Regions from separate parts of the Yersinia sp. 2541 StPb PI genome, predicted to be linked through region 2. Evidence: predicted binding sites of a transcription regulator. Region 2 holds the regulator's gene; the other holds the start of a gene.

Region 1 (4,317 bases), 4.2 Mb from region 2:
GCAGGGCTAATCCGTCCATGCCAGGCATGCGAATATCCGATAACAACACATCCGGGGTTTGTGTCGCGAGTGCATCCAACACCTGGTTACCGGTATCGAAGGTTGCACAGTTCAGACCTGCTCCAGTCAGTGCACGTTCAAGCACCCAGCGGATGGAGCTATCGTCATCGACGATCCAGACTATCCCTCGTTGCATAGAAACCTCACTGGCGAATAGGCAGGTAAACCGAGAATTCGGTATGTCCCGGCCAACTGTTGAATTCAATTTTACCCGAATGTTGATCGATAAGATTACGGGCGATAGACAAGCCAAGGCCAGTTCCCCCCTCGCGACCACTTACCATCGGATAGAACACGGTATCTTGTAATTGCGTTGGAACGCCCGGACCGTCATCTTCAATATCAATGCGAGCGCTCAAACGATAGCGCATACCATGCAGTGTTATCTGAAACGCAGTACGGGTGCGCAGCGTAATAGTGCCGCCAGCTCCCCCCAAAGCCTGTAATGCATTGCGAGTGATATTCAGCAACACTTGTTCAATTTGGTCTGGATCATGGGCCAGTTCAGGCAAGCTTGGGTCATAGTCACGGATTAACGTCACATTATCTGGTTTTTCCAGCGAGACTAACTGACAAACCCGTTCAGCAACCTGATGGATACTTTGTGTGATGTGTTGACCGGGCCGTTGTGGGCCTAATAAGCGATCAACTAAGTTACGCAAGCGGTCTGCCTGCTCAATGATCACTTTGGTATATTCCAACAATGCCGGATCAGGCAATGCTTTAGACAATAATTGTGCTGCCCCCCGTAAGCCACCTAACGGGTTCTTAATCTCATGAGCCAGCCCACGAACCAGATCACGGGCTGCGACTTGCTGTGCATGTTGTAATTGTTCTTGGCTTAACCGACGCTGATTATCCATCGGCGCCATTTCCAGCAATATAAAACCTTCTGGCAGTGATTGTGCTGTCAGCGACAAAATATGCGCGCGGCCATCAACAACTACGGTCACCTCGTTATCGGTAAAACCTTGACCGGCGATCAGACTTTCCCGCATCAGGTCGATGTTAAGAGAAAAATAGCCTAATAAATCGGGCAGGGGTGTACCAAAAAGTTTACGAGAGCTTTGCGCCAGAAGTTGCTGCGCAGCGGGATTGGCATAATGGATAGCCAAATCATCATCTAATAGCAGAATACTATTAATGAGAGAATTAAGGATCTGCCCAGCATCGGGCAGCGTGCCTGTTGCCATTACGCAGACTCCTGCACTCTTTTGGTGAATACATCCTAATCGGTTCAGTCGTGACTGAGCCAGAGGAAATATGACGAAAACGAAAAGTGGAGAAAAAAGCCCATCCGAAGATGGGCCAAAAGTTTCCACGGCAACAACCCTTCATCTTTCAAGTTGTAGGTGTGTTGGCTGCTCTCACTCACCCGAATCACTTACTGGTGTAAGCTCATCGGGATTCTCTCGCTTGCCGCCTTCCTACACCTTGAAATCTATTGGGTAAACTAAAATTAAACGCTGTAATACAGTTCGAACTCAACTGGGTGCGGAGTCATACGAACGCGGTCCATTTCTTCTTTACGCAGTTCGATATAAGCATCGATAGCGTCGTCAGTGAACACGCCACCACGGGTCAGGAACTCGCGGTCTTCGTTCAGTGCAGCCATAGCTTCGTCCAGTGAACCTGCAACTTTTGGAATTTCTGCTTCTTCTTCCGGTGGCAAGTCATACAGGTTTTTGTCCATCGCATCACCTGGGTGAATTTTGTTGATGATGCCATCAAGGCCAGCCATCAGCAGTGCTGCGAAGCACAAGTATGGGTTAGCGGCTGGATCCGGGAAACGTGCTTCAATACGACGCGCTTTCGGGCTGGCAACCACTGGAATACGGATAGAAGCTGAACGGTTACGGGCAGAGTATGCCAACATGACCGGAGCTTCGTAGCCTGGGACCAAACGCTTGTAGGAGTTAGTCGTTGGGTTAGCCAAGGCGTTAATTGCTTTTGCGTGCTTGATGATACCGCCGATGTAGAACAGCGCCATTTCAGACAGGCCAGCATATTTGTCACCGGCGAACAGGTTAGTACCGTTCTTGGACAACGACATATGGCAGTGCATGCCTGAACCATTATCACCAAACATTGGTTTTGGCATAAAGGTCGCAGTTTTGCCGAATGCGTGTGCCACGTTGTGCACCACATATTTGTAGATCTGAATTTCATCGGCTTTCTTGGTCATGGTATTGAAGCGAGTAGCCACTTCGTTCTGACCTGCGGTAGCCACTTCATGGTGATGCGCTTCTACTACCAGGCCCATTTCTTCCATGGTCAGACACATGGTAGAACGCAGGTCCTGTGAAGAATCAACCGGAGGAACTGGGAAGTAACCGCCTTTCACTGCCGGACGGTGGCCTTTGTTGCCGCCTTCGTATTTGGTGCTGGAGTTCCATGCGCCTTCGATGTCATCGATAGCGACATGAGAGCCACGGATGCTGCTACCAAAACGAACATCGTCAAACAGGAAGAATTCTGGTTCTGGCCCAAACAGCACGGTATCTGCAATACCTGAAGATTTCAGGAATTCTTCTGCGCGTTTTGAGATTGAACGTGGGTCGCGATCATAGCCTTGCAGGGTACCTGGCTCAAGAATGTCACAACGGATAATCAGTGTGGAATCTTCGAAGAACGGATCCATAACAGCGGTGCTGGCGTCTGGCATCAGTACCATGTCGGATTCGTTAATGCCTTTCCAGCCACCAATCGAGGAGCCATCAAACATTTTGCCTTCTTCGAAGAAGTCAGCGTTGACCTGATGAGCCGGAATAGTGATGTGCTGCTCTTTCCCTTTGGTATCGGTGAAGCGCAAATCAACAAATTTCACTTCGTGCTCATTCAGCATCGTCAAAACATGTTCAGCGGACATACTTATATCTCCTGGATTTGTCATAGTCGTCGTGGAACGATTATCGTTTGGGTGTTCAGTTATCTTTTTATTCAGGCTAACGCTCATGCTGATTTTTCATGACCGTTATTCATGCTAAACTGCGTCATAAAGTCTGTTGCGAAATCTATGCCAACTTTCCAAACGCCCCGTTTATGCCATATCATAGGGGTCTGCTGATATTCAGTATGCACCAGGATAGTTATATTGCACTATTTTGGTGCTTCATTTGCGTCGTTGGGCACTGTATTGGTGCAAAGGTGGGCCGAGAGGCTATTTTTGCACCGTGAAAGGGATCACAAACTAACCGCCGTCAGGTTGTTTATAAGAGAAGTTTGTGATCTTGTTTAGTCCCTCGCTTAATACGTGTACAATAGCGCGCTATTTCTAAATGCCTGAGGCAAAAAAGCTGTGATCGAGAATCTGCGTAACATCGCCATTATTGCGCACGTTGACCATGGGAAAACTACCCTGGTTGATAAGTTGCTACAACAATCTGGTACGTTCGGTGAACGTGCTGAAGCAACTGAACGTGTAATGGACTCCAACGATTTGGAGAAAGAGCGTGGGATAACCATCCTCGCGAAAAATACCGCCATTAACTGGAAAGACTACCGCATCAACATCGTGGATACCCCAGGACACGCCGATTTCGGTGGTGAGGTTGAGCGTGTAATGTCTATGGTTGACTCTGTGCTGCTGGTCGTCGATGCAATGGATGGCCCGATGCCGCAGACCCGTTTCGTGACCAAGAAAGCCTTTGCTCATGGTCTGAAACCAATCGTGGTTATCAACAAAGTTGACCGTCCTGGCGCGCGTCCAGATTGGGTTGTCGATCAGGTGTTCGACCTGTTCGTAAACCTGGATGCCACTGACGAACAACTGGACTTCCCTATCATTTACGCATCAGCATTGATGGGTATTGCGGGCGAAGACCACAATGATATGTCGGCAGACATGACTCCGCTGTATCAGGCAATCATCGACCATGTGCCTGCACCAGACGTAGACAGCACTGGTCCATTGCAGATGCAAATCTCCCAGTTGGACTACAACAACTACGTAGGTGTTATCGGCATCGGCCGTATCAAACGTGGTGTTGTTAAGCCTAACCAGCAAGTTACTGTTATCGATAGCGAAGGTAAGACCCGCAACGGTAAAATCGCTAAAGTACTGGGCCATATGGGTCTGGAACGTATCGAAGCAACTATGGCTGAAGCTGGTGATATCGTTGCTATCACCGGTTTGGGCGAGTTGAACATCTCTGACACTATCTGTGATGTGAATGCTGTTGAAGCATTGCCAGCACTGTCTGTTGATGAACCAACTGTTACTATGTATTTCTGCGTTAACACCTCTCCGTTCTGTGG
Region 2 (4,317 bases):
GCTGGAAACGGTTATGTAGCGAGTGTAGAACCTTTATGGGTGAATATACCCTTTGTACTTGAAACTACAGGGTTGTTCGCTATGTTTACTTACCCGAATCACTGACTTTAGTCAGTTCATCGAGATGAATAAGCCTGCTTGCAGAAATACGATTAAAATCGGTTTCTGGCCAATTTGTCATTCGTTTGCTGCCTACCTGCAACGCCATGTTCTTTGGGTATAACAGTCGCAAGGATTCTTAGTGTTGTTTCAATTTGTCTTTATGTTTGTTCAACTGGCGGGCCAGTTTATCAACCAAAATATCAATTGCGGCGTACATATCCTCCTGCTCTGAGCTTGCGTGCAACTCGCCTCCATTCACATGTACCGTTGCTTCTGCAATTTGTTTTACTTTCTCAACACTTAAAACCACATATACCTGGTTAATGCGATCAAAATATTGCTCAAGTTTGGCAAATTTAGTGGTAACAAACTCGCGTAATGCTTCGGTTATTTCGACATGATGTCCGGTAATATTGAGCTGCATAGTGTCTTCCTTCTCAGTTCAGGTCAAACCAACTGTTTACGCTGATTTGACGGCGGGATGGATAACGACTCTCGGTACTTCGCGACGGTACGCCGTGCCACCATGATGCCTTGTTCACATAATAATGTGGTCAGCTTACTGTCACTAAGAGGTTTAGCAGGATTTTCTGCTGCAACCAATTTTTTCACCAGTGCACGAATTGCAGTGGAAGAAGCTTCACCTCCGCTATCAGTATTGACGTGGCTGGAGAAGAAATATTTTAGCTCGAAAATACCCCGTGGACTGTGCAGGAACTTCTGCGTGGTCACGCGAGAGATTGTCGACTCATGCATATCCACAGCCTGGGCGATATCGGCCAGTACCATGGGTTTCATAAATTCAGGCCCATTCTCAAAAAACGCTACTTGCTGCTCTACAATACAACGCGCCACCTTCAGCAGTGTTTCATTGCGGCTTTCAAGACTTTTTATCAACCATTTTGCTTCTTGCAAATTGCTACGGATAAACTGCCCGTCACTGTCATTGCGGGTACTGCTACCCATCGCCGCATACTGCTGGTTGATTTTTAGGCGTGGAATGCTATCGGCATTCAGCTCGACCGTCCATTGATCTTTGTCTTTACGCACCAAAACATCGGGAATGACGTACTCGGACTCCCCGGTATTGATGGATTGACCCGGACGCGGATCCAGAGACTGAATCAGGCCGATCGCTTCTTTAAGTGTATCTTCTTTTAGCCGACTCAAGCGGATCATCGTACGGAAATCATGGTTACCCAGCAAATCCAGATAATCGCTAACCACCAGACGTGCTTCGGCAAGATAGGGGGTATCTTTGTCATATTGTGACAACTGTACCAACAGACATTCACGCAGGTTACGTGCCGCGACACCAATAGGATCAAAGTGTTGTATCCGCTTAAGCACCGCTTCTACTTCATCCAGTGCGACGTTCTCGTCCCCCATGCTTTCCAGAATATCTTCCAGTGGCACCGTAAGGTAACCGGTTTCATCGACCGCATCCACGATAGAGGTCGCAATGGCAACATCAGTATCAGAGAATGGGGTTAAATCCACTTGCCACATCAGGTAGTCTTGTAGCGTTTGGGTCGTTTCCCCTTGATAAACCGGCAACTCATCATCGCTATAATCATTGCCCATTCCTGATGGCGTGCCTGCGGTGTAGATCTCATCCCAGGTGGCATCAAGTGGCAACTCTTCGGGCATATCTTTTTGTTCCAGCGCCTCGCGGGTATCAAGCGATTCACTGTCTACGGTCTCTTTTGCATCTATCTCTTCATGAAGATCAGTTTGCTCAAGCAGGGGGTTACTCTCCAGCGCTAACTGAATCTCCTGCTGGAGTTCAAGTGTAGAAAGCTGCAACAAGCGAATAGCCTGTTGAAGCTGCGGAGTCATAGCCAGTTGTTGGCTGAACTTGAGTTGCAAACCTTGCTTCATAATGCGGTATCAATTTTCCTTTATAGATGAAGGAATATCCGTCATCTTTCAAATTGCAGGGGTATTGGCTGCCGGTTACTTGGCCGCACCTGCGGGCTAGCATAAATGCTGTTTAAATCGATTTATGACCGATTTTATTGTTTGCCGCCTTCCTGCACCTTGAAATCTATTGGGTATTGGAAAAAGGTCAGAGACGGAATTCTTCACCGAGGTAAACACGCTTAACTTGTTCGTCAGCCAGGATTTCCTGTGGCGTACCGTGAGCGATTAAATGACCCTGGCTTACGATATAAGCCCGCTCACAGACGTCTAACGTTTCACGCACGTTATGGTCGGTAATAAGAACGCCAAGACCACTGTCGCGTAGATGTTCAATAATTTTTTTAATATCGATAACGGAAATCGGATCAACCCCGGCAAAAGGCTCATCCAGCAGAATAAACTTAGGATTTGCCGCCAGTGCACGGGCTATTTCAACACGGCGGCGTTCACCACCGGAAAGCGATTGCCCCAAGTTGTCACGTAAATGGGTGATATGGAACTCTTCCATTAATTCATCAGCCCGTTCCTCACGCTGCTCAACAGAGAGGTCTTTACGGATCTCCAGCACCGCCATTAAGTTGTTAAATACACTCAGGCGGCGGAAAATAGAGGCTTCTTGCGGTAAATAACCAATACCGCGACGAGCGCGTTCATGGAGAGGCAAGAGGCTGATATCTTCGTCATCAATCACAATACGCCCGGCGTCACGCTGGACAATGCCGACGACCATATAAAAAGTGGTAGTTTTCCCTGCGCCGTTCGGCCCAAGCAGGCCCACTATCTCACCGGATTTCACATTGAGGCTTACGTCTTCGACCACTTTACGGCCTTTGTACGCCTTAGCCAGCTTTTCTGCGATTAATGTTGCCATAAATGATTACTTACTCTTCTTTTGGCCTGAAGCTGCTGGCCCTTTGTCTTGTAATTGGGACGGTAATAACACGGTGGTGACGCGGTTGCCTTTATCACTGAAGGCTTCCATCTGCTGTTTTTTCACCAGATAAGTGATGCGATCACCTTTGATATTACTATCAAGTTGCTCCAGATAAGCATTGCCAGTCAACACCACAAAATCATTTGCGACTTCATAACGCAGTTTCTGCCCATGGCCTTTTACGGGTTTGCCACTGTCTTGCATCTGGTAGAAAGTGACTGGATTACCATAACCTTCAATGACCATTTTGCTTTGATCACCGCCTGGGCGCGTAACCACGACTTTATCAGCTTTAATCTCAATGGTACCTTGCTTGATAACCACATTGTCGGTAAATGTGACAGTATTGGCCTCCATATCTAACGCTTGTTTAACGGAGTCAACCGTGACGGGCTGATCAGTATCACCCGTTAACGCCAGAGCGGGCAGGCTTGCGGCCAAAAGTGAACTGGCAAGCAAAAAATGACGAAGTTTATTTTTGGATTTCATAAGAGGTTTTAACCTTTTCAATCAGCTCAGCGGTTTTGTCCCGCAAGTTCCCACGCATTTTCATGCCGTTAGATGTGAATCCAACACCAAAGAGGGTAACTTCATCGTCTGAGGATACATCCTGAGTGATCAAATTAACCTGGGCGTTATCGGTTTTAATTTTTTGTAACTGTGCGTCTGGTGTCAGGCTATCAACTTCAACATGACCATACAAATACAGCATCTTATCATTGGTCAATTTGGCGCGGTCGGCGCGCACTGTCCAAGTAGCGACTGCATTCTCCGCAAACAGAGTCATGACCGGTTTGGTAAACCAGGTTAACTCTTGAGTGCTGAAGTTTTGTACGTCTTCAGCCACCAATTTATAATTCAATTGCCCGACCGGATTGAATACCACGGTCACAGTATGCTGGCTCTGCGAAGAGGGCTCATTATCAGTGGCCACGGTTTGTGTGTCCTGCTGATTAAAGCCGGATATATTCCAGCCAATCAATGCCAAAGCAATCAGTGCCAAGGATAATGTTATCCATAGTCTTGTTTTACTCATATCGACAATCCTTTGGCACCTTCAAGTTTATCTTGAGCTAATAATATCAAATCACATATCTCGCGTACTGCACCGCGCCCGCCATGGATTCGCGTCACATAATGTGCCTTGGGAAGAAGTAACGGATGGGCATCCGCGACTGCAACAGATAACCCAACTTGTGCCATGACCGGCCAATCAATCAGGTCATCCCCAATATAAGCAACCTGCTCAGGCTGGCATGCTAATGCTACCAACAATTCGTTATAGGCCACCAGCTTATCAGATTGCCCTTGATAAAGGTGGGTAATGCCTAAGGTGTTGGCGCGGTCTTCCAGTAATT

What was found. The regulator sigma-54, encoded in region 2, starts transcription at its own class of promoters, with help from an activator protein. The targets are predictions, from matches to a motif close to GTTGGCACANNTTTCGCTNT.
Region 1: glnA (glutamate--ammonia ligase) is a predicted target of sigma-54. The motif match lies at 3,065-3,084, and genes of this name have one in related genera.

What each region holds. Positions count from the first base shown of each region.
Region 1 is NZ_JAZGQB010000001.1:4,707,531-4,711,847, reverse strand. It holds gene glnG (nitrogen regulation protein NR(I)) at 1-196, opposite strand, end outside; gene glnL (nitrogen regulation protein NR(II)) at 204-1,253, opposite strand; gene glnA (glutamate--ammonia ligase) at 1,520-2,929, opposite strand; gene typA (ribosome-dependent GTPase TypA) at 3,359-4,317, shown strand, end outside.
Region 2 is NZ_JAZGQB010000001.1:480,571-484,887, forward strand. It holds gene hpf (ribosome hibernation promoting factor) at 239-526, opposite strand; gene rpoN (RNA polymerase factor sigma-54) at 550-1,983, opposite strand; gene lptB (LPS export ABC transporter ATP-binding protein) at 2,171-2,896, opposite strand; gene lptA (lipopolysaccharide ABC transporter substrate-binding protein LptA) at 2,903-3,448, opposite strand; gene lptC (LPS export ABC transporter periplasmic protein LptC) at 3,432-3,995, opposite strand; gene kdsC (3-deoxy-manno-octulosonate-8-phosphatase KdsC) at 3,992-4,317, opposite strand, start outside.